DNA from 2 places in the Xylanivirga thermophila genome. Region 2 is predicted to be linked to the other one. Evidence: riboswitches for the same ligand, from Rfam matches in the RefSeq annotation. Region 2 holds a riboswitch; the other holds the start of a gene.
What was found. A riboswitch is a leader RNA that binds a small molecule or an ion and turns the genes downstream of it on or off. The one in region 2 is predicted to bind cobalamin.
Positions count from the first base shown of each region.

Region 1: it holds a riboswitch for cobalamin, as region 2 does, so the genes downstream of both, EJN67_RS04540 (ABC transporter substrate-binding protein) here and EJN67_RS11405 (DUF4430 domain-containing protein) in region 2, are expected to answer to the same signal.

Region 1 covers NZ_RXHQ01000005.1:109,269-125,308, reverse strand. The annotation lists gene EJN67_RS04595 (anaerobic sulfatase maturase) at 1-738, shown strand, start outside; gene EJN67_RS04590 (Gfo/Idh/MocA family protein) at 808-1,869, opposite strand; gene EJN67_RS04585 (hypothetical protein) at 2,025-2,930, opposite strand; gene EJN67_RS04580 (SPL family radical SAM protein) at 2,968-3,945, opposite strand; gene EJN67_RS04575 (5'-methylthioadenosine/S-adenosylhomocysteine nucleosidase family protein) at 3,938-4,780, opposite strand; gene EJN67_RS04570 (endonuclease Q family protein) at 4,864-6,045, opposite strand; gene EJN67_RS04565 (MtnX-like HAD-IB family phosphatase) at 6,077-6,748, opposite strand; gene EJN67_RS04560 (hypothetical protein) at 6,763-7,071, opposite strand; gene EJN67_RS04555 (helix-turn-helix domain-containing protein) at 7,243-7,623, shown strand; gene EJN67_RS04550 (ABC transporter ATP-binding protein) at 7,625-8,476, opposite strand; gene EJN67_RS04545 (FecCD family ABC transporter permease) at 8,489-9,514, opposite strand; gene EJN67_RS04540 (ABC transporter substrate-binding protein) at 9,532-10,506, opposite strand; cobalamin riboswitch at 10,610-10,796, opposite strand; gene EJN67_RS04535 (hypothetical protein) at 10,851-11,723, opposite strand; gene EJN67_RS04530 (hypothetical protein) at 11,859-12,263, opposite strand; gene EJN67_RS04525 (anti-sigma factor family protein) at 12,291-13,127, opposite strand; gene EJN67_RS04520 (RNA polymerase sigma factor) at 13,143-13,694, opposite strand; gene EJN67_RS04515 (AAA family ATPase) at 14,076-16,040, opposite strand, start outside.
Region 2 covers NZ_RXHQ01000030.1:7,712-23,751, forward strand. The annotation lists gene EJN67_RS11395 (DUF4430 domain-containing protein) at 1-266, opposite strand, end outside; gene EJN67_RS11400 (DUF4430 domain-containing protein) at 322-2,220, opposite strand; gene EJN67_RS11405 (DUF4430 domain-containing protein) at 2,245-3,771, opposite strand; cobalamin riboswitch at 3,908-4,093, opposite strand; partial or broken gene EJN67_RS11410 (GntT/GntP/DsdX family permease) at 4,195-4,379, opposite strand; gene cysK (cysteine synthase A) at 4,485-5,420, opposite strand; gene pulA (type I pullulanase) at 5,674-12,582, opposite strand; gene EJN67_RS11425 (alpha-amylase family glycosyl hydrolase) at 12,648-14,123, opposite strand; gene EJN67_RS11430 (sugar ABC transporter permease) at 14,216-15,100, opposite strand; gene EJN67_RS11435 (carbohydrate ABC transporter permease) at 15,097-16,040, opposite strand, start outside.

The DNA of each region.
Region 1 (16,040 bases), on a different contig from region 2:
TTTAATATACTTACTCTGGTAAATGAAGCCAATGTAGGCCATGCCAAAGAGGTATATAACTATCTATGCGATATGGGTCTTTTCTTTCATCAATATATCCCTTGTGTAGAATTCGATGAGGGGGGAAATATGCTTCCCTTTGCCATTACAGGAGATGCCTGGGGCGATTTTTTGTGTGAATTGTTTGATGAATGGCTTAAAACTGGAGTATTTAAAGTATCCATAAGACTTTTTGATTCTTTACTGGAATTTATGATGTATGGCAACTATAGTACCTGTACCATGGCAGGAGACTGTAGACATTATTTTGTGGTAGAACACAATGGCGATATATATCCTTGTGACTTTTTTGTCGACCCCAAATTAAAATTAGGGAACATAATGGATACAGGCTGGGAAACTTTTCAAAATTCATCGCTATACGGAGCATTCGGACAGCAGAAAAATGAGTGGAACCACCTATGTAATAGTTGTCCCCATCTTATGTACTGTTCAGGTGATTGTCTAAAACATAGAATATATGCCGGAAACAACCCTAAGAATATAAGTTGGCTATGCAGCGGATGGAAAAAATTTTATGATCATGCTATTCCAAAGCTTAAAGAACTTGCCCATGAAATTAAAACACAGAATAATGAACAACAAAAGCTTTTCTGTGATACTAAATGGGAAAGAAATGACCCTTGCTTTTGCCATAGCGGCAAGAAATATAAAAAGTGCCACGGTACAGTGATGTAATAAAAGGCTATGCAATATTATTGCATAGCCTTTTATATTTAGAGTTAATAACCTATCTCAATATTAAAATTATTTTATTTTTACATCTTTTTTAGTCTCTGCAGATTCATATACAGCATCCAATATCTTCATAACTTCCACTCCATCCTCTGCAGGATTTCTACAGATTGTACCGTTCTTTATACAATCTACATAATGGGCCACTTCCCTATCAAATATGGTCTGAAAATCATCATTAAATGATACTACAGGTGCCCAATCTATCATCATACCATCCTTTTCACCGGATATTTCTACTTTGGGTTCTAAAGATATACCTGCTTTTGAGCCATATAGCTCTAAGTACGTTTGCCCTTCCTTTACATGCTGTACCCAGCTGGTTTCTAATGTTACGGTAGCACCGTTATCAAAATTTATTACACCTACTGCCGCATCTTCTACGTTGTTTATATCTTCACCCTGATTGGAAGCTGCTTTGTAGTCACCAGTCTGAACTATATCTGTCCTAGAAGCTATTTTATTAAAGGTATTACCATAAGCTGATACTGCCTTGGGCTTACCCATTACATACCTAACCAGATCAATTACATGAACACCTAAATCTATCAATGGACCACCACCGGAGAGCTCCCTATTGGAGAACCAACCACCAGGATTTCCACGCCTTCTAGTATAACCTATCTTTGCATAGTAGATATCTCCAAACTCACCGTTATCAGCTAATTTTTTAACCAGCTGTGTTTTGTCCTCAAATCTCTTTACAAAACCTATCATGAGAAGTTTGCCAGTCTCCTTTGAAACCTTAAGCATTTCCTCAGCCTGCCCTGCATTCATAGCCATGGGTTTTTCGCAGAGTACATTTACCCCTGCTTTAAGAGCAGCAATACTAGCAGGAGCATGGGCATTATTCCATGTGCACACGCTTACGCCATCTAACTCTACACTTTTTAGCATCTCATTAAAATCAGTAAATACATGAGGTATACCATACTTTTCTGCTGCTAATTTAGCCCGTTCCTCATTAATATCACATACGGCTGTGAGTTCTACATCCGGCAATTGTTGATAACCATGGATATGAAATTGACTTATGGATCCTGCACCAATAATGCCTATCTTTACCTTACCCATATAAAAATCCCTCCGTTATGCATAAATTATATTAAGTATTTAGTATTACTGTACTATAATAGCATATTGCTATATATATTACCACTTAATTATTTGTAATTTTTGCTTGCTAAGTTCCATAAAATTTATCATACTGCTAAAAAACAACCTTATTTCTATATTAGAAATTTACTTGCTATTTCCTGAATCTTATCTTCATCATTATCCGGCATATCTACGCCTCCTACTAGCTCCCACTCCTCTAAATGCTCTAATTTTCCATCAGGCGGGAGCTTGGTCAAAGGAGATAATGTTTCCATCTCCACCATAAAATCAGTAGTATATGTCTCATAAGATACACCAAAGTCCGGATATGTAGCATCTTTTTGATGCTTGTATCTTAGTATAAATAGATTACCATGGTTAAAATATGCTGCAAATCCATGCTCATTGGATAGACCAATCTTAAAAGGAGCTTCCATAGATGGATCATGGGTCAGTGTTATGTATTTATCTCCCCAATAAACCCTAGGATCATTCATCTTGGTATATGGCCAAAGGGACAATACCCTATTAGGTAAAAGTCCCGTATCCTTATTTGGCTGAGGTATTATCTCCTTACCACCAGGCGCCATGACAGAAAGTCCCCATGCAGATAACTCTATTGGCCAGGCATTTTTATTTGTAAGTCTGTGCATTACCCGCACCTTATTGCTGTCGGGGCACATGGTAATTTCCATCTCTTTTTGTATCTGCACCCATGGCTCTACTTTTTGTACTACCCTTATACCATTTGATATCTCCTCCCATTGTACAGGATCATTATCGGGCATATAACTTCTAGGCATATTCTCTGGACTATGCCAAAACCTGTGACCACCATGTATATACCAAAAATCATCTTCCACAGGGGTAATATTTTGAACACCTGAACAAAATTCATTTGGTCCGCCTGTAAAGCCAAACCTTATAATCCTTGGCCCTGTACCTACTGTTACTACTAAATCTATGGAGCCATTCGCTATCCGTACACACTCTCCATACTCTATGCTAGGTGCCGACTTTATACTTATCTTAGACATATATATCTCCCCTTCTATAAAAAAAATAGTGCTTTAATTAGATATAGATCTTATCTTGAGGATAATACTTTGATATGATTTCATACATATATTGTACCATATTATTTTGATTGCTACAGCATACTACATCGCCTTTGCATTCCATAGGCAGACAAAATACGTCCGTATCAGCTCTAAATTTATATATCGTCTTAAAATACTCCCTATTCATTCTAAATGGTCCAAGATTTATATCATAGATAGCATTAGATGGAAGATAGGCAAATATATATTCTATAAATGTCCTATATATCTCCCGCCACCCTTTTATATTTATTATGGGCTCTATTGATATACGCACGTTCCATCCTTGATCCATTGCCAATTTTGCTGCCTTTAGACGTGCATCTAACGAAGGAGTTCTAGCTTCATAGCGTTCTATTATCTCCTTTGGAGATAGAGTCCATGCAAGTATCACATTTTCTAATGGCTCCATATCCCCTATCGTTTTATAATTAGCACTCTTTGTGCGTACTTCCATCAATAGTTTCGGCCTTGCCTTTGCAAACCTTATCCACTTGGAAGTATAGGGGATAATTCCCTCAAGTGCCATGAGATCCGTGTCATAGGATACACAAAGATAAATAGGTTCTTTGTATAAAAATTTATCTACCTCCATAAAAAAATCATCTATGTTCACAAAGACCACTATATTGGCAGAAGGATATAAACCCTGAAGATAACAGTAGTGACAGTCATATATGCAATTTAATATGGTAGATGCATAGTAAAAATTTTTATGTCCAAAATTCTGACATATATCCGGTCCCTCATATAAAAATAGGGATTGCTTTACAGCAAGGATAAGATTTTGGGATCTTTTCTGCAGCATAAAATTCTGCCTAGATCTATTAAATACATCCTTATAATGATTTATATATATGATGCTACTATTTTTAAATCGCCTTAATATCTCCTTTGTAACCGGATAGTCTATAGCATCTTTTTCTATATATATGTGTGAAAAGTTATTCATCTAAAAGCACCGCCTTTATCATATCAAATGCCCTTTTACCTTCCTGTTTTACCTTTATCTCCATATCCATTATATTTTGAAAGTCTGGCAAATCCCTTTTATTCATCAACTTATATCTATATGCCATATCCTTTAACTGATAATATTGGGTGGATGTTAAATGCAAATGACTTCTTATGCGTTCTAATTTTACCATATCATTATGATCCAAACCATTCCCCAGAGTGGTTTTTAAGAATGTATTTAAATTTGTTAAGAATATATCTATATAAGGCATTGCATCCCCTATACATTTTTCTATAAAATGCCTATCAATTATACCGATCGAGGCGTCGGCATAATCCGATACAACCTTTATGGCCTGTATTCTATGAGGCGGGAGAAAATGAGCTGCTCCTTCAAAGAAACCTGCAGCCTCCATATCTAGCAATTGGGTATCATGGGGCACATCTGCCTCTTCGTCTATCACCCGATCATATGTCATTATATTTCCTTCCTTCATAGAATGGTCAAGCAATATATCTGGAAAAAACTCTCTACCTGTTCCATTATCTATGACCCTGTTTATAAGAAGTGGCATACCTATGGGCAAATTCTTTGATCTTGTACCACATATACCTATATTTACGACAGCCCAATCATCTAAATTATCTAAAAGGGTAAGTACATGGGCAGTAGCAGTTGCTGCGTTTACCTTGCCTGTTCCGCTTACCACCAAAACTATATCCTCTCCCCTATATACTTTAAATGGGGGACTCTCATGATAAAGTTTCATGCTATAAAACTCTATTATTGGCTTGGCCTCCCATATAAGAGCTGTAGTTATACAAATCATAAAAAAATCTCCCCTTATCTGCTCCTATCATTCTCCAATCTATATTATCACATCAAAAATATTTTTATAAGATAAAAAAAAGGTCAGCTAATGACCTTTCCGTATACACCTCCGCCACCATGTGCTATATTAAGTTTTCCCTCCCGCCCTTTTATAACCATATCAGCCACCTTTTCACCTACTACACTGGCTATTTGATCAGTAGTCGCCCTATGCAGTATATTCATTTCTGTGCCAAACTTATCCAGGAGTTTCCCTATGGTCTTGGGCCCTACTCCAGGTAAAAACTCAAGGGGCACTTGATAATGGTAAGGCGGGCGATTTAATTCTATGGGACAATCCTCCCTATCTCTAATAACCGTTAATCGATCTTTAACGCCCATAACCACTTTATGCTTAGGATCGTTTGGACATTTAGTAACCGGTGGATGTGCATCAATAATATGTCCACATTCAAGACAAAATGTCCTATGATATTTACCTAGCACTGGATTTAAACCGTAATTTGATACTATTCTCCTACCATCTTCACCCTTTAATGCTTTTATAACCTCTGTATAACTCAAATGATCCATCTCAAGGATATTGTATTCCCGCCCCATTTTAGAAAGAGAATGGGCATCAGAATTGCTGGTAAGTGCCATTTTATCAAGCTCTGATACCTGACAGGCCATATATGTATCCGCACTCAATCCTAACTCTATGGCAAAGATCTTATCCAGAGCATCTCCAAACACATTGATAAGCCTGTCAGTACAGGCACCATAGAATCCTTTATATGGTGTAAATACATGGGCTGGTATATATATACCTCCCAAATCATCTACTATGTCAATAAGCTCTCTACCTGATAGCCTGCTTATGATAGCATTGTTTTCCATATTAGTCATATGCATTTTCATTATATTTGACAACTCTTTTATGCCTTTAAAATCAGGCATGAAAACCAAAGAATGAACACTGCATCCATATGAAGGTTCTCTAGTCTCTATCTCAGCGCCTGCTAATATTACCAGATCGTCTTTATATATCATCCCACCATCTGGTATCTCCTCCAACTCGCCACGTTCCAGCATATCCTCCATATCATCTATTATCCATGGGGAAATACAATCCACCACTCCAATAACATTTATACCCTTTCTATATCTAGATTCATAGGCAATATTCTTTAATGTAAGGTCCCTCGATGTACCATATTTTATCATCCTACCATTTGAAGACCTACCGACGTGCACATGGATATCTACAAAATACTGTTCCATTCAACCCCGTCCTTTCGAAAGATATTTTTCTCTAGTTATTATTCTCCATACCTTCACCAAATATCAAACGGGATACATCATAAAAATCATTATAGGGTATAAAATGTATGCTTTGTTCTTTACAATAATCAGCCAAGCCATCCTTTGCAAACACTATATCTGCATCTGCTGCAATGCATCTATCGGTTATACCGTCACCTATAAAAATAACCTCTTTACAAAATGTCTTAAAATCCATTAGATTTTTTAGTTTGCAATTACCACATGGTCCCAAACTAGTGATACATTCATCAATTTTATTCACAAACTCTACATTTATATCCGCATTATTAAATACCAGTCTATTTGCATAAACCTTTATTCCCTTAATATTCTCCCTCTTCAGAACCAGATCAATGGCATTTGTAAATCCTCCACTTACGATTGCAAAAGGAATTTGCATCTCCTCTACATGGGCATAAAACTCTCTAAATCCTTTGGCTAAATGTATATTATCCCATATAAAATCTTCATACTCCCCTTCCGTTAATTTTAAGCGTTTAAAATGTTCGATAAATGCGTCCTTGAGGCTTATTCGCCCTTCCCTCACTGCCTGCTCAATTTCCATTGTTTCTGTATTGCCAAACTTTTTAAACAATCCATCATTGGAATCAAGCCTTGTTATTGTACCGTCAAAGTCTGCTATAATTCCTATATTTTCCAATTATTCATCACCCTTTATTTTTTTATGCCGTAATCATTATAAAGCACAAACAATTCGGTAGCAAGGGTGTTTATACTTTTACACATATCCATAGTCACATCTTCTATATTATTAAGTGCATGTATCATATTGTAAGCCATTTTATCACCATGTTTTTTATCATCATTTGATAAACAATCTACAACATCGCTAAATAAGGAAATATTTGTTCGGTTACAGGATAACATTACTTTATCTGTCAGAAATCTTAATTCTTTCTTAGCAGCTTCATACGAATCAATCACCTGTTCGCATTTATATTCGGGTAGATCCCTATATATCATTTTATATTCATCTCCTTATGTATGCTTAATTTTTATTGTTGATTGACCTTCCCCTATTATAGATAAACATTAAGTTAAAATCAAGCCTCTATATTCATTTTGTTTAAAACAAAGGATATTTTTTTCCCCCATGGTAAAATTAAAATATATAAATAGAAATGGATGGTAGCAATGGATAGATTACTAGGAGAAAGACTTCGCATGTTACGTGAAGAAAAGGGATGGACTCAGATACAAGCAGCAAAACTTTTAGGAATTACCAATGCATCCCTTTCCAATTATGAAAGAAATGAACGCACTCCAGATGTAGATATGTTAAAAGCATTTGCAGAAATATACGATGTAAGCATAGATTACTTAATAGGGTATAAACCTTCTAAAAAAGCTATATCCATAAGAGAATCCGATCAACTAGAAAATACAATAGGACTTCAATGTGCTCTCATCCTAAAAAAAATGGAACAATTATATGAAGAAGAGGAAGAACTACTCTTTACTTTCCTTCAGGGGTTAGAAGCTCGTAGGAAGCTCTATAAAAGAAATGGTAAGTAGTTTATTTGCCATTTCTTAAGTTTTTTATACTGTCAAACATAATTATTTTTCCATTATCTGTGTCTTGTTTTTTGTTTGTACACAAGGGAATAACATAAGGACAGTCCATAACAGGATGTCTAGTCATATACACATCTATATCATATACATCATTTATATTCTCTCTGGTCAATACCTTTTCTGGAACCCCATAGCTTTTTATAAATCCATCCTTCATAAAAACTATTTTATCGCTGTACTGGCTGGCCAAATTTACATCATGGAGCACTGTAACAACGGTTAGTTTTTTATCGTGCTGTAAGGATTTTATAATACTTAATATTTCCATTTGATGATATATATCAAGATTGGATACAGGTTCATCCATGATCAGTATTTTTGCCTGTGTTGCTAAGGCTCTAGCTATTATTACCCTTTGTCGTTCACCTCCACTTAACGTGTTTATTATTCTATCTCTGAACTCCCATGTATTTGTAATATTCATAGCTTCCCTTGCTATTTCTAAATCTTCGAGACTCTCATTTTCCAAATTTTTCAGATGTGTCCATCTACCCATAAGTACAATATCTAGTGCAGAAAACTCAAAATCTATATTAGTATTTTGAGGAACAAAGGCCATATGCTTTGATAACTCCTTGCTGCTAAACGACAGCACATCTTTGCCTTCTAAATATATAGTTCCCTTTCTAGGCTTTAACCAGGTAGATATGGTCCTTAGGAGCGTAGTTTTTCCAGAACCATTTGGTCCTAAAATGCTGGTAAACTCGCCTTTTTCAAGATTTAAGTAGATATTTTTTAAAATACTTTTATTTTCAAAGTTCCAGCTTAAGTTTCTAATCTCAATAGCTCCCATATTACTTGCCTCCTATATACTAGCAGACGATCTTTTGCTTTTTATTAGTAGATATATGAAAAATGGCGCTCCAAATACTGCCGTTATTGCTCCAACAGGAATTTCCATCGGTATTGCCAGTATCCTCGCCAAGGTATCACTTATGGCAAGAAATATGCCACCAGCCAATACTGAACATGGTATTAATACCCTGTGATCCGGCCCTGCAATTAGACGAATTGCATGGGGAACTATAAGTCCTACAAAGCCTATTATACCGCTTACAGATACGGCAATAGCCGAAATTAGGGAAGCTAAAATTAGCAGTATCTTTTTAGTTTTTTCAATATTTATACCAAGGTTTTGCGCATTTTCTTCCCCAAAAAGCATTAGATTTAAATCCTTAGCAAAATAATATATACCTGACGCCCCTATAAATGTAGATATTAAAGCTACAATAACCTTGCTCCAATTGGCGCTTGTAAAACTACCCATAGTCCACATAATAATATTATTAAGCTTTTCCCTGTTAAATATCATTATAAGTGATATTAAAGCAGATAGAAGGGAGCTTATGGCAATACCTGATAACAATAGATATGTCATAGATATTCTATTCTTATGGCTACCTAGATTATAGACCAAAAAAGTTGTCCCTACAGCACCTAAAAAGGACATTGCACTAGTACCACCTATTCCTATAATATTTGTTATTCCAAGGACAATGCTAAGTGTACCACCAAAGGCAGCTCCCGCCGATATTCCAAGTATATATGGCTCTGCCATAGGATTCCTAAATAGCCCTTGATATGCCACTCCCGCCACAGACAGTGACGAGCCTACCAGTACGGATAATAAAACCCTGGGCATCCTTATATTCCATATAACACTGTGCATAGCGCCCTTATATTTATACGGTTTAAATATTATTCGTACAGCATCGGCTATTGCAATATCTGCAGCTCCAACTGAACAACTAAATATTATAACTACAAAGAGTACTATTAGAAGGATCAAAATCCCTATCCTGTATTTCCTTTTATTCTCTATAAACGACATATTTCTCTTCTCCATAGCTATTTAAAAATTTCAGGATGAATTGCCTTTGCTATTTCTTCCAGACCATCAACCAGTCTAGGCCCTGGCCTACTTACAAGATTATCATCCAAAAGTTTTACATTTCCTTCCTTTACAGCTGTTAACTCCTTATAACCTGAAGTATTTTTTAATTCTTCCACATCTCCTGCCGCCTTTGACATCAGTATAACCTGAGGTTTTTTTTCTACAAGCTTTTCTATAGAATATTCCGCCCAAGCGGATTCTGTATCGCCTGCTATATTTTCCCCACCTGCCTTATTTATCATCTCGTCTATAAAGCTTCCAGGTCCTGCAGTCCAATTACCACTATCGCCAAAGGTTACTATAAAATAACAGCTCCTCTTTTCTACACCTTTGAGCTTTTTCTGTACTTCATCAACTCTATTTTTCATATTATTTACTATTTCACTGGCCGTTTTTTGTGTGTTTGTAATCTTACCTGCATCCAGTATAGATCTATATACCCCCTCAAAGGTATCCCCACCAAATACAACAACCTGTATGTTGGCCTCCTCCAGTTTGTATATTATTTCATGTTGCATGCCATTATTTGCAAATACCATATCAGGCTGTAATGCTACTATTTTTTCTATATTAGGCTGACTATAATCTCCTACCTTTTCTTTTGATAGGACCTCCGCTGGATAATCACAATAGTCTGTAACCCCCACTAGCTTATCCCCAAGACCTAATGCACACAATATCTCCGTGTTGCTAGGGGATAAGGATACTATCCTTTCTGGTTGCTTTTCTATAGTCACTTTTCTATCCACCACATCGGTATATTCAAATGGATATGATACTTTTTGCCCATTAGCTTCTTCCCCTATCCTAACATTATCATCCTTTTTAGATATATTAGCATCTCCACTACTGCAAGCAACTATACTAAACATAATAAAGGTAATAGCTAAAATAGGTATAATATACCTTAGGTTAATCTTTCTTAACATACTCATAGGCTCCTTTATAAAATTTATACAATAAAAAAACTCCAACCCAAAAGGACTGGAGTGCTTTTACCCATATATGTATCCAATCCTTCCCTCCGAAGGAATAATAACATAACCATAGGCAGGTCTCCTGACTTATGGTTCATCTGTAACCGACACCTTCCCAGCCTTATATGGCCAGTGGTACATGTCTATACATCACCATTCACAGTAGCGGGGGCTGTAGCGGATTTTCACCGCTTTCCCTTTTAATTCAAGCAATGCTTGAAACCTTATGATCTTTGCTATATATAGGTACATTATACCATCTAGGGTATGCCCAATCAATGCACATTTTCCTATTTTTATTCTTCTTCTGCTAGTTTATAGCTTTCTATATAATCTCCCAATTCAGATATATATTCATTTAACTCTGAAATTTTACCAGTACTTGATAGATCCAAAAACCTCCTATTTATGGCAATAAGCTGTCTAAACATGGATATTAGCCTATTTGTTTTATGTCTTTGTTCATCTAGTTGAGTTTTATAGATTAATATTTGGTTGTTAATCTCATATATTTTTTTATCCCTTTCTTTTATATCCTGTTCTAGCACAGAAAGACGTTTTTGGTATTGCTCACGCCCATAATCCATACCATCCAATGCCATCTGGCTTAAATTTTTTAATCCATTAATCAGACTATACAAAGATGAATTGTTTATCTTCTGTATATTGGATACAAATCTACTGATGCTGTCCAATATATCATCACTATCCCATTGCTCCAAAGAACTATTACCATTTATATACTGCTTTGTATACGGATTATAAAATGTCATACCTTCAGCCTGCATCTTAGCCATAAGTTCATTTACATATTCCCTTTTACTAGCAATAACATTTCTATATTTGTTTTGAAGGCGTATGAGAAGCTTTGGATCACCTCCACTTAACTGATTGGCACATCCACGCACCGATTGACCATGCCCTTGAGCCACCAGCATACTTATCATTAGATCATCCACTTCTTGTGGAGTAAAACTCCTTCCTGCAGGTATGCCTATATTTTTATCCTGTTTATCATATATATATCTGTAATAATAGTTACGAACGGTATTAGGTTTCAATCCAGTCTTTTTTGCTATGCTTTCAAATGCCTTTACCATTGGTAATCTAGACTCCCTGACACTATCAACTTCCTGTTTCATAAGCTCTATAAGCTGTTTGCTTGCCATGTATATTCCTCCCATCTTATAAACTATACATATATTATTCACTATACTTTTACCACTTATACCATAAGTTTGAAAAATTAATATATAAAAAAATGCATCACCATATCGTATACCATGGCGATGCATTTTTTGTATCTATTTCATATAATCTTCTATCAATTTAAAAAAATCATCTGAAACCTCTATATAATAGCCCAGTGTATCCTCCTCAAATTGACATATTTTTATATCCTTATAACATAAAAGGGGGCCATAACCCTCATTCTGAGTAAAAAACTCCAATGAATAGGTATATGGTCTATCTACCAATTCATCTAGCATATCCATATCTCCCGGCTGTTCCCTGTCAAGTACCACACGGACTATTTTTTTTATAGTTTCCTTATCATCTATTTCCTTTACCTGCCCAGTATTTTTTACCGTTACCAGTATCTTTTGTGTATTCCACATATCAGAATGGTCTGCAAGTAGCTCATATACTGCCCATCCTGCTACAACCAAAACTATGGCTAAAGAAATAATTACTATTTTTTTACGCATATAAAATTAACTCCTGTCAAAAACATCTCATTTTTTTATAATAATTGTTACATATTGAGAATCCGTATCTTCTCCCATATCCTCTATTATACCCTGCATATTAATGGCCTGGTACAAGTTTTCCCTGTCCTTTTTATCTGATACCTTTACCTTTATTCCATTATTATACGTCTCCACTACATCTATATCATACTTCGCCACAGCTATTTCAAGGGAATTAGGGGTGACACATACATCTTCTACCTTCAAGTTGACCTTATCTGTTCTTATATATTTATCTTCGGCCTTTTCTTCATTCTCCATTGCATCTTCTTTAACAAACCCATTATCATCAGCTTTTAGTTTTCCATCAGCGACATCATTACTAACGGCATCGTCAGTTCCCCTATCTGCCTTAGACGATTCTGCAGCAAACATATCCTTATTCTCCTGCTGAGCTGTTTCATCTCTAGCAACCATGTTCTTCTTAGTATTATTTAATGAACCGCTAAAGGCCTTTATGGAAAAAGCTACGGCTACTACAGCAGCTGCATATCCTATCCATTTTATAATATCCCGTATATTTCTTCTGCTGTGATCTTCTCCTTCTGGCTGCAAAGATCCCTCCAGATTATCCCATTCATCGAAGGCTTTTTGTATCTCAGCCTCCCTTAAAATCCGGTCATGCAATACATCCTCAAAACCTTGGGGTAACTCTCGCTCTGGCAATTCTCCTATCTCTGCTACTACATCTTTTATATCCTCTAACTCTTTTCTGCACGCCCCACAGGTCTCTATATGCTTTTCAAAGAGCTCCTGTTCTCCCTTCCTTAACATGCCATCTATATATGGACTTATAAGCATCCTTGCTTCTTTACATTGCATACACAATCACCCCTTTCACAGCCTAGCCTTAAGTTCTTGTCTAAGGGCTTGCCTGGCACGGCTTATAAGAGATTTAACCGTCCCTAAAGGCATATTTAATATAACAGCTATATCCTGATAACTGTAGTTTTGTACATCCCTCAGTATGATTACAGATCTATAATCCGGTTTTAAATGGGCAATACACTCTTCCAGCATCTCCATATGCTCCTTGTTTACCACCTGTTCATCAGGTAGCGGATCACTAGAAGATATACCCCTCACCCGATCGTCTTCCCCATCCAGTGTAACTACATTATAGGCTTTTAAAGATCTGTATTTATCTATACATGTATTATGTGCTATTCTATAAATCCATGTTGAAAAGTGACTATTACCCTTAAATGTTCTAAGACTTCTATATACCTTCATAAAGACTTCTTGTGTAAGATCCTCTGCATCATGTTCATTGTTAGCCATACGGTAACAATAGTTATATATTTTTTTCTGGTATAAATTAACCAGTTCTTCAAATGCAGATATGTCACCGTTTTGGGCTTCCTGTATGAGTTGCACTTCTGTAGCCATGTCCGCCCCCCTTACTAAAAGTTTTTACATTTAGATCATTATACCATAAACTTACACACTATTGTGCATAAAATATATAGTCTTTTATGCGCATTTTTATAGCATAAAAGGTAAAACTACTATCAGCGCACCTAATTTTAAATTAATGAAAGGAAGATAAATATGTTAGACGTCTGTTCAGTATGTAACAAAAGTTTTGAATCCAATGGTATATCCATATGCAACAATTGCAGTTCTACGGTGTGCCCCGATTGCCTAAAGCTCTATAATAATAAATGTCTCAATTGTTACTTTGAGGACAAGAATCCAAAAAATTTTTTAAAACCACGTTAAACTTATGGGAAAGACAATTGTCCTTCCCAGTTTAAAACTACATTAATTCTATCCTACTATTTTAAACATTGACCCCTCTGATGTCATATATACTTCTATCTGTGTAGGAAAGTAATCCTTTAAATCCTGTATATGGGTTATTACCATTATCTTTTCAAATTCATCGCTTATGCTATTTATAACCTGGGCAAGCCGCTCCCGCCCTGCCTCATCTAGCACGCCAAAGCCTTCATCCAATATGAGCATACGCAGGTTTGCCCCCGCCCGCCTAGCCAGCATCTTTGCTAGAGCTATGCGAATAGCAAAGTTTATGCGGAACTCCTCCCCACCAGAATATGTTTCATACTTCCGTGTCTCCATGCCATCTGATATCTTTATATCCAGCGTCTCTAGAATATTCCCTGTTGAAGTATCACGCTGTGTTATAAACTCCACCGTAAATCGACCATCGGTAATCTTTGAGAGTATACGATTGGTTTCATCCTGCAACTCTGGTATGGCATTTTCTATTATAGCTGCCTGTATGCCTTTTTTACCATATATGTTTACGAGCGCCTTATACACTTCCAAATCATACAATAATTTATCCTGTATTCTTTTCTTTTCTTTAAGCTCTTCCTTTGCCCTCTGTATCTGAAGAAGTCTCTCATTTAGAGCACCTTTTTTAGATTCACCCTGCAATATCAGTTCCTCTAGTTTTTGTACCTCTCCGTCAAAATTTTTAATATCCTTTGAAATCTCCGGCAATTCGGCTGCTGCCTTTTCCAGTGTGTCTATTATATCCTCTCTAGCCCTTATATCATTCTCCCTATCTTCGATAAGACCCAATATCCTTGTTCTACTTTCCCCATCGGCTGATAGCTTTACCTTTGCCACCTTGATCTCTTCAAAAAGCTCAGGTATGTCTTTGAGCTCTTTTATCCTATTCTTTATGGATACATGTCCATCCCTATCATACTCTATTGAATCCAATTGTTTACATATATCTTCATATACATCATTAAATTTTTCCCTATATGATCCTGTCTTCAAAGATGATTTTATGGGCATAAGCTGTGCCTTTAAGGTTTCTATTGCTTTTTTTGCCTCATCACCTTCATTTATGGATTTTTCCATAAGCACCAACTGTCCTTCTAGCCTTGACCGTTCTTTTAGCCCTTCCTTTAGTCTAGCTATTTCCACATCTATATCATGATCTTGGGTCTTTAGCTTAATTATCTCCCCATCCATATCCTTTATATGCTTTTGTATTTCTCTGCCCTTTTTTATGGCTTCATCCATTATCTGCGTCTTTGTATGCCCATCAAGGGGTCTTTTGCATACTGGACAATCTGCTTCCACATCCTTTAGCACATAATAATGTTCCCTAAGCTCATCCATCTGTGATAAAAGTGCCTTTTTATCCGTTTTGATCTGCACCATGCTTTGGGCAATCTCCAATTTCTTCTGTTGGAGAATAGAGAGCTTATCTTCATCCTCTTTTAATTTTAACAGAGTCTTCCTAATATCTTTAAGCCTTGCATCTATTCCTTGAGAAGCATCTACTTTGTTCTTCTCCTGAAGTATCTTCTGATCTATAAGGGCTATTCTATGGTTTAGTTCCTGCTCTAGCGCTTTTATCTGAGATTCTATAGACTGTTTCTTGCTCTTTAACTCAGTAATCCTTTGTAGAGCTTCGCCCATCTTTTTATCCTGCTCCACTAGCATATTTAAAACATCATAATCCCTTTTTATAGCATCCTGTTTTTTTAATATATCCCTATATTCCTGTATACGCTTAGCTAAAGTTTCCGACTCTTTTTTTAGCTTTACAAGATCATGCTTTGATCTTACAAGCTGTGCTTTATAGTCCTTTGCCTGTTGTTTTAGTCCATCGAGCTCCGTTTTTTTCCTGTTAAGAACCGATAATTTATCCCTCAGTATATCCCGTTTTAGATACCATGCTTTTAAATTTTCCTCTACATCTAGAAGCCCTTTTGAGATTTCCTTTTCATCTAGGACATTTTCCTTAAA
Region 2 (16,040 bases):
AAGCCCGATTTTAACCCCTCTATGGCATTTACAAAACCGCCACCATATGCAACCTCAACTTCTAGATTGTCCATTAATACATCAAGGGCCGATGAATCCTTATCCAGCTTTACCGATTCATCGAATATTACCTCTTCACCAAAGTTTTGAGTAACCCGCAAGTTAACTTCCATATGATTGTAATTTGACCCATTGTATGAACATCCTAAAATAGTCATGCATAATATAAGAATAAGGATCAGACAAATTCTCTTTGCTTTTTTCATCTTCATTCCCTTCTCACATTATAAACAAGGGGCACCAAAAGGTACCCCTATTATTTTATCTTGTAGACATTTTCCTCTTCTTACCATAAATTGGATACATTAATATAGCTGCAGACATTACTGCCAATAGCATATATAGATATATGCCCTTATCTCCCGTCTTAGGACTCTTAGTCCCTGTTTTATCCTTTTGATTTGCATCTGTATTTATATCCTCATTTACCTTTTCGGTCTTTTTATCTTCCACCTTATCCTGATCCTTATCTAGGTCTTTATCCCCTTTTGGTACTGACTTAGTAATGCCTAAGCTATTCCATACCGTTTTGCCATTTTTTAAGTCATTAAGGGCGATAAATGCCTGAGATGTGGCCATTCCGTTTGATTTTTTAGGATCTAGCACATAGGAAAAAGCACCATCATCCAGCATAAATCTTGCCAATGCATCTAACATGGTATTGCTGTCTTTTATCCATGCATCGGATAATACATCCTCTCCTACCGCAACAAGGCCTGATATAACGGTAGCTACGCTGTTTGCATTGTCATTACCCCAAGATGCAAAACCCCCTGTAGGCAACTGAGTTTCCTTTAGATAATCCAATGCCTTTTTTATTGTCCCTTCTACACCTTTAACTTCCCTATGATTTGAAAGGGCAACAAGTGCCATACCTGTCATATCCGGATCCCCTGCTGCCTCAGGCGTATTATCTTCACCCCACGCATATCCTCCATCATTTTTCTGCTGTTTTATAAGATAATCTATAGCTCCCGCCTTGTCATAATCTGCACCTGCTGCATCCAGTGCTATCATAGCCCATATATGTCCGCTTATTTTATCAAATGCACCATTGTCTTTCTGTTTTTCCACCAATTCTCCCACCAGATCTCTGCTCCATACATTGTAAGGATCCTCGCCCTTTGCCATAAGCCCTAGTATATATCCTGCATAGCTACCTGCAGCAGCATCTGATTTTATATCCTCGCTCTTCCATTCCGGCAATTTCCATGGTGCCTTTTTTATATCCTCGCCTGATGAATAGACTGCCACCATATCCCACCAGGAAGATAGCTCAGTCTTATTATTTTTATAGTATGCTTTGGTTTTGTTCAATGTCTTATCAAGGGATACATGTTTCTTAACGGGAACCGGCCCCTTTGAAGAGCCCTCTATTTGAACTTTACAATAGGGTCTTGATATGATCCTGACCTTGCCATCCTCATCAAACTTCTGGGCGGATATATCATACTCTCCTAACTCATCTAGCTTAAATACTGCCTTGCCATCCTTATCCGTCCTAACCTTTTTACCATCAAGTACAAGCTCTTTGCCATTTACAAGTATGCTTGCATCTGAAATCGGGCTTGTCTTCATCTTCTGTTCATCCATATCATACGATAAACCATTTAATGTAAGGGCAATCTCATCTCCTGTACCTGACTTTACATAGGTTTTATCAAACCATGTATAGGCTGCATTATAGTTTTCAACAAATACTACAGTTATCCTATCATTATCCTTAAGGGAATATTCGTTTATACCAACCGGCGGCATTTCATCGTTTACATAGTACATCCAGCCATCCATACCTGTACCAGTGCTGCCCATGGATACACCGTCTATGGTAGTTATAAAATCGCCTTTGCCTGCATCTAATACCTTTTTATCCTTTGCATCCTTCCCTACAGACTCAATGGCTTTTACAACAGCATGGAGTACTACCGGCCCATCTTCTGCCTTTACCTCACCATAGCCATACTCATCCAGGTCAAAATTATCCACCTCCATCTCGGTGTAAGGTATGATGTTTCTGTCAAAAGACTCTATTCGTACACCCACCTTAACAGCTTTCGCATCCTGCGCATACGCCTTTCCCATACCTGTTGCCGGAAATAATGACAGCATAAGTGCCAATACCAGCACAAGGGACAATATTCTTTTTCTGTTTTGCATCATGATAAATTACCTCCTATTTTATATCTATTCTCCAGGTCCAGTGGATTCTGCAGTCAGTGCATACCACCATTCCACCCTGTCTCCTTTAGAGAGTTCACAGTCTATTGCGGGCATATTTGGGATTTTAGCATTTATCTTAAACTTCCATCCTGAAAGATCTCCATGCTCAAATTCCGCCTCCCCATTTATGGATGAAATATAACTATCCCCATATGCTGATTTATAGGGGAGTTTAGTAGCCTTAAGGGCACTAAAACCATTTGCCTCATCTTTTTTGAGCTCTACCTCATCATCAAAGAATACCTTGCCACCATAACCTATTACCTTCACATGTACACCTATTTTTTCCTCTGTTTTTTCTTGTATCTTTTGCTCTTTCGGAGGTTCTACAACTTTTTTCGGTACTTCTTCTTTTTTTAACTTTTCTGCATTTCCATCCTCTTTAGCATCATCCGCATGTAACTGTGGCTCTTCTTTTTTCTGAGAGGCAACCTTGTTTGATTTCTCTGCCTTTTGAACCTCCATGTGGCTTTTATCTTTATGGGCTTTTTCCTCTACCTTTACAGACTCAATATTTTCATCTTTTTCATCCTCGGCATCATCTCTTGCAACACTATTTTGCTCCCATTCATGCCCTAGACTCTGCCATATGGATTCACCATTTTGTATATCAAATATGGCAATAAAGCTTTGGTATGTAGCCATTTGACTATATTTTTTAGGCTTTAGCAGATATGAAAACGAACCATCATCTAGTCTAAATCTCATAAGGGCATCTAACATGGTATTGCCATTTTTGATCCAACTAGAAGAGTTAATATCCTCGCCTGCTGCTATCAACCCTGATATTACTGTAGATATGCTGTTTGAATTTTCACTACCTAGGGATTCAAAACCTCCTTCAGGTAGCTGAACAGCTTTTAAGTAAGATATTGCCCTATCTATGGCTTCTTCTACTCCAGCCCTATCCCTATGGTTTGACAAGGCTATCATAGCCATCCCAGTCATATCCGGATCGCTTGAACCCTCAAAGGCATACCCACCATCTTCATTTTGCTTAGATAAAATATATGTAATAGCTTTATCTGTATCATATGTATATGCTGCCGTATCCAAGGCAATCATTGACCATATATGGGCATTTATAGGACCAAAAGAGCCATCATCCTGCTGCTTTTTAGCCAGCTCGATCAATAGATCGGTAGGATCATTTTCCATGCATAGGTATCCTAGAATACATCCAGCATAATCGGTAGCCTGACTTTGTGCATTGATGGAAGCGCTTTTTTTATCCAGCATATCCTTAGAATCAGAAGGTATATCCCCTCCTGCAGCCTTTATGGCTACTATTTTCCACCATGAATCTATGTCCTTTTCCTTATAGAATTTTTCTATAAATTCCTTTTCGTATTCTGTGTGGATAACATCCGATTCTTCGATCGGAGCCTCAGGCACTTCTTTGGAACGATCAAATGTGCAGGATGAAAATACAATGCATAAAATAGTTATAAGGCATATGATTTTAGATAACTTCTTTATACCTATTCTCAATCTCACCTCCCCCTCCCCTTTAGTCTTTTAGAAATATAAAAAGCCCTCCTTCCTTAGAAAGAGAGCTTTTATGCGCAGCTTAAATAGACATAGCTTTGCTATGAAAAAAGTCACCCTTCCTTCCCTCCGAAGGAAACGTAAATCACAGTATAAGGCAGGTCTCCTGACTCATGGATCATCTTTAAAGGCTGCCTTCCCAGTATACCCAGTGGCATATATGCCTTTTAATCCCCATTTACAGTAGCGGGGGCTGTAGCGGCTTTTCACCGCTTTCCCTTTTCATCCGGCCCGAACACCGGACACCTCATACCTTATTTTATTGTATAGACTATTATATCATAAGTTAGATGAAAAGAACCCACAAAATTTAGAAAAGCCATAATCAATCATAAAGATCAATTACGGACTTTCTCAATTACGGTTTTATACAAATATACTTATTATTAATGTTACTAATACGCCTACCACACCAAGTATGTTTTCATAACCATCCAGGAGCTTAATGTATCCTTTTCCGGTATACCAAAGTACCTATTTACTAGCCAGAATCCACTATCGTTTACGTGGGAAAGTACAGTAGCACCAGATGCAATGGCAATAACCAGCAATGCAGGATCCATGCTCACTATGAGCAGACTTATGAAGACCTGCAGTTTCATTTATGCTTGCTAAAAAATTATTATCATATATTATCTTATATTTTTTATTTCAATTTAATTTTCTTGGAAAAGTGCAGTAGATAAATATCTCTCACCGTTATCAGGAAGTAAAGCTACTATACTTTTACCTACATTCTCCCGCCTCTTACCAATCTCAGTAGCTGCAAATACAGCTGCACCAGATGATATACCTACCAATAAGCCTTCGGTATGCGCTAAAGCCTTTACCGTATCAAAGGCCTGCCCATTCTCCACCGTAAACACCTCATCTATGATGCTTGTATTTAATACATCGGGTATGAAACCTGCTCCAATACCCTGTATCTTATGGGGACCAGGATTGCCACCGGATAATACTGGAGAGTCTTTAGGTTCTACCGCTACAATCTTTATATTTGGATTTTTGGCTTTGAGAACTTCGCCTACTCCGGTTATGGTACCACCTGTGCCAACACCACCTACAAATATATCTACTTTACCATCAGTATCTCTCCATATCTCTTCGGCAGTAGTTTGTCTATGGATTTGTGGATTAGCAGGATTTGAAAATTGAGCCGGTATAAATGCATTCGGAGTTTTTGAAGCCAATTCCTCTGCCTTTTTAATCGCACCCTTCATACCTTCAGCACCAGGGGTTAAAACTAGTTCGGCTCCATATGCCTTTAATAGTTTTCTCCGTTCTATACTCATGGTATCTGGCATTACAAGTATTATTTTGTATCCCTTTGACGCTGCCACAAAAGCTAGTGCTATACCCGTATTACCACTTGTAGGCTCTATTATAATGCTATCCCCTTTGAGTAGGCCCCTCTCCTCTGCATCCTTTATCATGGCATAGCCTATCCTATCCTTTACACTGCCGGCAGGGTTAAAATATTCAAGTTTTCCAATTATCCTTGCTGACAATGCATTTTTTCTATTATAGTTTGACAGTTCCAAAAGGGGTGTATCTCCTATAAGATCTGTTAGATTTTCTGCGATTTTTGACATTTCAACAACCTCCATACTATTTTTATATTATGTAGTTATCCTACTGTTTCACTAGGGATTATATCAAAAATACATTCCCTAGTATTCCTAGTAGTTTAGTTGTATTTTATGATATAACTCTTATAATGTCAATAGATAATTCTAATGGTAATAGAGATACTACTATTTTTTCTTCTAGCACAATAGAAAGACCCGTAATCAACCATGAAGATCAATTACGGGTTTTTCATTTTTCAATATGCCAAATTACCTATTACCCTTTTATCTCTTCCTTTAATATTCTTATACGTATTGCCTCTGTTCTTCTTTTATCTCCTCTTGTACCGGCAAATGCTCCATCCTTTGCCCATTTGTCAAAGCTATCGTTTATACTTCCATCATCCCTTAGATCGTTATTTTTATCATCAATACCCCATCCATATCCTTGCATATGCACCTGGTATTCTATGCTATAGCCTTTATATGCCTTATCGGTATTCTTGTCTACAAGCATAAGCTCTATACCTTCTACTCTTCGCCTCTCTCCCTTCGTCCCTAGATAAAAGCCTTGTTTTTTCCACCAAGCACCCTTATCATCCTTCCATATACCATCACCTTTATCATATTTCTTATTTGGCATATCACTGTATGTCTGGATATGAGCTCTGTATACCACCATCATATCCGATGGTAAGCCTTTAAATTCAAGTATAAAACCTTCAAGGTGTTTCCTTTTCCCAACCGTACCCAACATAAATATATCTTTTATATTCTCATCTTTTATATCACCAATACCCTGTATATGTCCTTTTCCATTTATGGTTATATCCTCCGCTAGTACCCATTCCTTTTCGGGCACCTCAGACTCTTCCGGCTCTTCAGGTTCGACTGGCACAATTGGTTTTTCAGGTTTCCCATTATTTTTTACTACCAATATTGCTGTTCCTCCCGCATCTGCACTAGGTAGTTCAAATGTTAGGTTTCCGCCATCTTTTACTGTATAAGTTTTTGATGAATATAAGTCTTCTACTACAGTATTAGAGGGGTATTGAGTCTGTATAGAAACTTGTTTGCTATTGTTTTTTAAATTGATTCCTGTATAGATACATTCATCACAATAGCTTCGTTTGAAAACTAAATATTGCTCTGTATCACTGCCTGCGACTTTTTCCCTATTACCTTTGGCGAATATTTTGGAATAATCTCTACGGATATTTAAGAGAGTTTTATAATGTTCATATATAGATATATACTCTTTATTATCCAGTCTACTCCAGTCCATGTCATACCGATTTTCACTAAATTCACCCTTTGACATATCGTCTGCATTTTTACCTGTTAAGCCCAATTCCTCACCATAATAAATAATAGGTTGACCTTTCGCTGTAATCTGCAATGTAGAAGCTACCTTAAGCTTATTTATATCTCCACCTACACTGTATAAGAATCCATCTTCATCATGACTGCTCAAAAACTGTCCTAAGGTTGCTGTATTAGTAAGTTTCTTATTCCTATACTCCAAATACTCCTCTACCTCGTCTATTTTTCCTTGTGTAAATGCCCTAGCCTTATTTTTAAACTCAAAATCCAATAGACTATCCATCTGTCCTCTATCCAATTGGGTATTAAAAGCATTATCTATCGATGCACCAAAATATTCTCCAATTAGTTTAAAATTAGGTGCCTTTTCTGTCAGTCTGTTTTTAAATGCCTTCCATGTAGTGTCTTCAACATGCTTTACAGTATCTACCCTAAAACAGTCTATTGTATTCCCATTTTTGGTTTTCGCCTTATCTAGCCAATCAGTTTGCCACTTTATTATCTGATCTCTCACCTCCGGTATCTCTGTCATGAAATCAGGTAACCCTGCCAGTTCTCCCTTGACCTCATCGCTTCCACCATCCCTAAACATGCTAGATGTCTCTCCATTTATATCTATATAAAATTTATCCTGTACTTTCTTTGATGGAAAATTACTCAGATGTCCCCATTGTTTTTCATCACCAGGTTTCAATCCATATCCTGCATGATTTATCACCACATCAACCATTATCTTCATATCTTTATTGTGAGCTTCATCTATAAGCTCATGTAAGTCTTCTAAAATACCTAAATGTTCATCTAAGTTGGTAAAATCCTGAGCCCAATAACCATGATATCCATATTGATATCTCTGATTTTCAGGTAGATTGGTGAAATCTACTCCCTTATTAAAATCTATATTATCTACTATAGGAGTAATCCATATAGTGTTTACACCTAAGTCCTTTAGATAATCCAATTTTTTAGTAATTCCTTTTAAATCTCCACCGTGATATGTCTCTGGATGGTTTTTATCATATTGTTCACCGTTTGGATCGTCATTCGAAGTATCACCATTCATAAATCTATCTGTGAGCAAGAAATATATTACGGATTCATCCCAATCAAAATCTCCAGCATCTTTTATCACCCTAGGCTTAATAGTTATTTTAGCATTTTTAATATGTTTATTCCCATATTCATCAACTACCGTTATAGGTATGTTTTTATCTCCCGCCAAGATAGTATCCTTTACAGCTATTGTACCCTTCATAAGTTCCACGTCTATGGGATATTCCTCTTCCCCACCAAGTTCAGTTAAATTTAGATATATTTCTCTAGGCTTTACGATATTATTGGATAATTGTATTGATACAACGGCATTTTGAGTATAATCTATGGCATTAGGCTGTATATCCGATGCTATATTAAAATCAGGAATTTTGTATTCAACATAAGAATCTGGATTATATGGATCAGTAAACTCCTTTTCGGAACCATCCTGATACCTTACTGTAAAACTGTATTCATATCTCTCAACATCTGCATTTGGTTCAAATGGGCAATAAAAATATTCATTTTCCTCACTGTATGACATATCATAAAATTTATACCCACTTTCAGCTTTTGGATCAGTTATTTTCAATTTTACCTCATCTACAGTATGCATTAAATCCTGTGAATAAAGATCACTATCCCTATAATAGAATATTATTTTACCATCTTTAAACTCAGGCCCTGTAATACTTTGAGGCTGTTTAAACTCTCCAACACCACTTCTTACCGTTACCTTGGTGATAAGCTCATTTTTGTCTATATCTATATACCGATCTGCAGAATAAGCATCCTTTTCTTCCCAATCTGTACCTTTCCTAAGTACAAATCCTACACGTTCTGTCCCAGGCCTGACCTTTATATTTGCAATAGCTGCACCGTCTTTTATTTCCTTGAAATCTATTTGCCCATCCTTTACTCCTGTATACCAAACCCAAATATTCCATCCTCCATAATCCCCATCAGGCCTTATATATTTAAAACGTATTATATTCTCTATATATGGGATAACTTTTATAGATTTGGTGCACTCTATATTCCCTGTCTTAGCGGTAATAATTACAGTTCCAGGCTTGATACCGGTTACCTGACCTTTAAAATCCACTTTAGCTATAGATGGATCTGATGATTCCCATTGTATTTGGGTATTAGACATAGGTTTTCCAAATTGATCTAGTACCTTTGCAGATAGTATAATGGATTTAGTCTCAAACACCTCGTCAGATCCTGTTATGGATATACGTTCAGGATACAAAGACCCTACAGTTACATTTATATCTACAGATAATTCATCATGATAGACTGTTATAACCGTTTTACCTGCAGTATTGCCCGTAATTTGCCCATACTGATTAACTGAGGCAATCTCTGGATTAGCTGATTTCCAATTTAGCTGTACATCATTTAACAATCTTCCATACTGATCCTTTATAAAGGCAGTTACAGATTTTGATTTCCTTGGCTCTATACCTATATTATCCGATGAAACTTCTATAGACGTAGGTAATTGAATATATTCCTGTTTCTCATCATAAAGTACCGTCAAAGAAATTGGCTTAACCTGTATTTTATCCCCTTCAACGGTCCTGATTGTTTCAACTCCAGCTTTTTCGTGATCTACTACTATATTCCAGCTGGTACTAAAGGGTAATTGGACTTCTTGTTCTTCATCACTTCCATTGTATACTACCACTATATTTTTCCATGGATCATTATTTGCATACTCTTTTATTTGATATACTACTATATCATTATTTGCTCTGCAAATAACCAAATTATTCTCTATAGCTTCCTTAGTATTCATCCTGAATGCAGGATGTTCTTTTCTAAGCTTTATAATCCCTCTATAATAGTCAAATACAGGCTTAAACATTGCCTTGTTCTGCCAACTTATTTTATTTATAGCATCAGGACTTTTATAGCTGTTATGATCGCCATATTTTGTCCTTAAAATCTCATCCCCAGCCTGTATAAAAGGAACGCCCTGGGAGGTTAATACTATCCCATTTGCCAGTATGGAACGCTTTACCGTTTCATTTTCCATTACATTATCCAAATCTACATTTTTATAGGGATCTGAATTATCTAAGCCCTGACTCTTTATAATCTTATCCCATAGGTTTAGATTGTCATGACACGTGATATAATTTATTGTCTCTGTTGGACTATCGGTAAAATCATCTATTGCTCCCCTTATACCATTTACAATATCCTGTTCCTTGCCTGATTCTCCTGTAGCAAATCCCTTTGTAGCATCGTCATTTCCACCCTTTATTGCATTTCTAAAATTATCATTAAATACGGCAAACCCCTTACCCTTTTGCTTACCTTTAGTAGTTTGATATTCAACTGGAAGTGGTGAACCTCCTGCCTGCCACGGTTCTCCATATATAAAGATAGAAGGATCTATATCCTTTAGCTCCTGAGTAATTTCTGTCATGGTTTGGTTGTCTATAAGTCCCATAAGATCAAATCTAAATCCGTCAACCCCATATTCCTTTACCCAATACTTTACAGAATCCTTTATATATTTTTTCACCATTGCCCGTTCTGTAGCTATCTCATTTCCACAACCTGATCCATTGGTATACTTACCATTATCATCGGTACGATAGAAAAAGCCCGGTACTACTGCATCGAACGGAGATTGACCCGTTGTATATGTATGATTATAGACAACATCCATTATTACCCTTATTCCATTGTCATGAAGCACTTGTACCATTTGTTTAAACTCTTCAATGCGCTTTTTAGGATCAGTTGGATCAGTAGAATATGAACCTTCCGGGGCATTATAATTTTGCGGATCATACCCCCAGTTATATTTAGGCTTAGAACTATCAGGATTATCTACTTGAAGCTCGTCAATTGTTTTAAAATCAAATACGGGTAAAAGATGCACATGTGTTATACCCAAATCCTTCAAGTGTGCTATACCTGTATAAATATCCTCAGGACCCTTTGTATCATTTTCTGTAAGCGCAAGGAATTTACCTTTATTCTCCATTCCTGAATTTTCGTCTATTGAAAAATCCCTTACGTGCAGCTCATATATTACAGCATCAGTGGGAGATACAAAAGCAGGCTTTTTATATGGGGCAAACCCCTCTGGATCAGTACTTTTTAAATCTACTATAGCACTTCTTTGACCATTTGCAGATACTGCTTTTGCATAGGGATCTACCGCATAATTAACTATATTGTTTGCAAATTCTACTTTATACATATAGAATTTACCGTTTAAATCACCATCTACTTTTATCTGCCATATTCCCTTATCTGCAGGCTGCATTTCCATCTCTTTGCCACTACTATGGTCAATTACCTCTCCCGCCCCATTATACTCTCCGGCATTGTCATATAACACCAGACTAACCAATTTGGCAGTTGGTGCCCATAACTTAAAAATACTTGCATCATTATTATAGGTAACACCTAAATCGTCCCCATTATAATAAAACTCTTGTTGATCTAAAATACCGCGCATGATAGCTGAACATGGTTCAAAACGATCTGAACCTATTTGATAAATACGAGATACATCTATTTGAACATTAGGATCTAAAATCAACTTTGCCCTATTGTCATCTATCTTTTTTACTTCTTTTATTTCTAATTCTTGTCCCTGATCATCCATTACATAAAAAGAATTTAACTCTTCGTCTGATAATTGTCTTGTAGTCAAGATATCAATTTCAGTCAAATTATCAAATATTGCTGATACTACCTTAGCAGATGCCCCTTGTTGTAACCCCATTTTAATACTAACATTAACGGGATGCTCTATAGAATTTATAATGTTCTTTTGCCTTAAATCAGCAACAAAAACGACATATTCTAAGTCTTTAGATATGGTAAGTTCATAGTTTTTAGCTTCAGGCGGGAGGCCTCCTCCATCCCAGCTATAATTTTCTATTCCCTTATATTCATATGTCCCTTTAGGGAGTAATGCAGTAAATGCTAATTCATAATCAGATATTTGATAAAATTCAAATCCCCTAAGTTGATTATCCCATTGTGTATCATCGGTTATTTTTTCATCAATGCCTTTACGTATAGGGCCTATAAGAGATACAATATCTTTAATTTCTGGATTTCTTATAGAATCATATACAACACCTTCAATAGTATTTGCTAAAAACACTACTAATCCACTAGATTTAATATTAATTACAATATTATTTCCGTCTTCCCCTAATTCTCCATTGCCCCACCCATGATTAAATGCTATCTTATATTCCAAATTACCTGCACCTAATTCAAATACTCCCCTATAAAAACCCCCACCTATATATTCTAGATCAAAGTTAGTATCAGCAGGATCCCATGCCCGTCCATTCTCCGTCATCCCTTCTAGACTGCCAACCAAAGTAGCACTTTGTCTAAATTGATCAAGGTTATTTATAGAGTCATATAATTTCTTGTTGTTATTATCAAATCTAAAATGGACTATTTGATCCGTATCCAAAGCTATTTTTGCATTGCCGTTATCCCCAGTATTTACATTTCCGTTTGCATTTGCATAGTTTTGATCCCAGCTTCCATTTAAGGCTACTTTGTAATAATATACCCCTGCATCTAATGGCATCGAAATTTCATAGATATTATTAAAATACTGTCTCATGACACCATTGGGATTTTTAGGATTCCAATTCGAGCCCATGGAATTTTTCTCAAAAAAGTCCCCTACTATGGTTACCATATCAAGCTTTTCATCATTCGCTTCTTGTCCAAATGCGACAACTTGAGGTATATTGCAAACCAAAATGGCAAATACCATTAATGTACACAACACTCTATTTAACATGGCTCTAACATTAATTTTCATAGCAAGTTGGCCTCCCTCTTAATAATTCATAATATTTTAAAACACAATTTCAAAGGGCTCCTATGCTATTTTGATGTAAGAATTATATATTCCCATGATTTGAGATTTAATGTTTGATCTTTGGCTAAATCAAATGGTTCATCTAAAAAGAAAGATAGATAGGCTCCTGCATAATCTTCAAAATTTATATCAGCAGTAACTGCATTCGATGATAGATTAAAAATAGCAACAACTTTGTTTTTATCCTTTTCTCTTACAAAAGCCAGTATGTTTTTATCTGTCGATTCAATGATGTGAATGTTTCCCCCGTCTTTTCCATTCCACAGTGCAGGATTTTCTTTTTTAAGAGTAATAAGATTTTTATAAAAATCCTGCATAGTCAAATTGCCCCAATCGATCTCATCCTTTTCAAAAAACTCCAATCTTTTATCCAATCCTGCCTCTTGCCCAGAATATATAAGTGGTATACCAGGCACCACAAAAGTCAATACAGCCATGGCCTTTACTGCATCTCCCAATCTTTCATATTCAGTCCCAGACCAAGAATTTTCATCATGATTCGATGTAAAATTCATCGGATAGGTTCCTTTGGGATAAAGTGCCTGTGTTCTTTTTAAATTTGTTTCTATATATTTTGCATTGTTTTGTCCCTTTGCAACCTTATTCATAATATGATGCAATTCCCAGCCGTAATTGACATTAAAAGCCTGATTTAGGAGTGTAAACATCCTGTCATCTTCAGCCAACATATAAACAGGTTTTATTGTGTCCAGTTCACCGCGAACCGTTTCCCAAAAATCCTTTGGAACTCCATTGGCATAATCAGCTCTAAATCCATCAACCCCAATCTCTTTAACCCAAAATTTCATGGCATCTAGCATGGCCTTGCGCATATCTTGGTTATTATAGTTTAAATCGGCCACATCCGTCCAGTCAGTTCCTAGAGGGTGAATTATATTCCCATCAGCATTTTGGGTATACCAGTCTGGATTATTCTCAATCCATACATTATCCCAGCCAGTATGATTTGCTACCCAATCCAACAATACTTTAAAACCCATATCATGACATTTGTCGACAAGCTCCTTAAAGTCTTCCATAGTTCCAAATTCAGGATTTACATCCGTATAGTCTTTGACAGCATAATAGGAACCTAGTGTACCTTTTCGATTTTTTTCAGATATGGGGTAGATTGGCATAAACCACAAAACATCTACACCCATCTCCTTTAAACGAGGTAGATGTGCTTCAAAAGCTTTAAAAGTACCCTCTTTAGTATATTGCCTTACATTTACTTCATAGATTACTGCGTTTTTTGACCATTCTGGTATGTTTACTTTTGAAACTTTTTGTTTGACATTATTAGAGTTTTTATCTGTTTGAGGCACTTTCTCCTTTTCCGATTTATCTTCTTTTATTACATTTTTATTTTGAGTAGACTCTCCTTTAGATAATGTATTTGACTTTTGAGAAGGCTGACAGGAAACTAGATTAATTACTAAAATAACAATCATAAACCATATAAATATCATCCGTTTCATATGATAAAGCCTCCATATTACATATACTATTTAAACCCGGTTTAAATATTTTTATGAATGCGGTAAAGTTTAAACTTTACCGCATTTAATCATCATTGTTTGTTTGCTCCCGCCATCATTCCCTCTAATAAATAGCGCTGCATATTTACATATATTATTGTAATTGGAACTGCCACAAGTACTGCCCCTGCTGCAAACATGGTAAAGTTATTATTTGTATTTCCAGAAATCAAATCAAAAAGCCCTATGGCAAGAGTCTTCTTTTTATCGCTGCTTAGTATTAATCTAGGAAATATGAAATCCATCCATGGTGCCATAAACTGGGTAAGAGCTACAAAGGTAGTAATAGGCTTCATAAGAGGCAGAATAATCTTCGTGAATATGGTCATATTTGATGCACCATCTATCTTGGCTGCCTCATCAAAGCTCTTCGGTATAGATGACATATATCCTTTTACAAGCCAAGTATTGTAGGGAATCTGTCCAGCCGCATAGACCAATATGAGCCCAAGATGACTATCTAAGAGCTTCATTTGCCAAAGTAGCATATATATAGCAATCATGCCCATAAAACTTGGAAACATTTGAAGGACTAGTATACTTAAAAGTGCAGGCTTTTTGGCTTTAAATTTAAATCGAGAAAATACATATCCTGTACTTACACTAAGTATTACAGATAAAGCCATATTAGCTACGGCTATCTTAAGCGTATTTAAATACCAATTACCAAATTTCGTTGCTGTGAATAATTTTTTATAGTGTTTGATAGTAGGGTTTTTAGGTATGGCAGTGGCTGACAACAAACTACTAGATGGATTAAAAGATGAACCTACTATCCATACTATAGGCGCTATAACCGCTAGGGCAACTATTATAAGCACTATATATATCAAAAGATTGATAAGTATATCTGATACTCGTACTTTTTTATTAACTTGAACCGAACTTCGTTTTTGTACAGACAAATCTCCCCTCATAGCATTTCCTCCTCTTTAAAGGATTGGGTTTTTAAAAAGTTCCAAGCTGATATGGACCCTACAATCAAGAATATGAGTATTGACATTACAGAGGCCATGCTAAATTGCTTATTATTTAAAGTCATCTTATATATCCATGTTATAAATATATCTGTATGACCCGCAAATTTATAAGATGGATTTATAGGATTGCCCTCAGTTAGGAAGTATATAACATTGAAGTTATTAAAGTTATGGGCGAATGACATTATGATAAGGGGGGCTGTAGAATATAGCACCAATGGAATGGTTATATGCCAAAACCTCTGACCTCCTGTAGCCCCATCAATTTCAGCAGCTTCATATAATGCTGTGTCTATACTAGTCATAACACTTGACATCAATGCCATAAAGTATGGAAAACCTAGCCATAAATTTACCATGATAATCGTAAATTTGGCCAATGTAGGATCAGATAGCCAAGGTATATTCTGTTGTATTAGTCCATATTTCTTCAATATCTGATTGATAGGACCAAATTGTCCATTAAACAGGCTTCTGAATACTAACAGTGAAATCATCCCAGGAATAGCCCATGGTAGTATATATATTGTACGCCAGAATTTCTTAAATTTAACCCTGCTGCTATTTATCAGGGCAGCCATTATAAGCCCCATAAAAAAGCACGAAAAAGTAGACAATACTGCCCATAAAACTGTCCAACCTAGTACACCTAAAAAAGTCTGATTCCACATAGGTAGTTTAAATATATTCTTGAAATTTTCAAATCCTACCCAATCTACAAGCTTTGCAGGTGGTAAATGATCTGGTGAAGAATAATTGGTAAATGCCACGCAAAAACCAAATATAAGAGGTAATACTACCAAAAACAATAGAAATATTCCAGCTGGTAATAGCATTATATATGCAAAAGATTGATCCCATAAATTTTTAAAATATT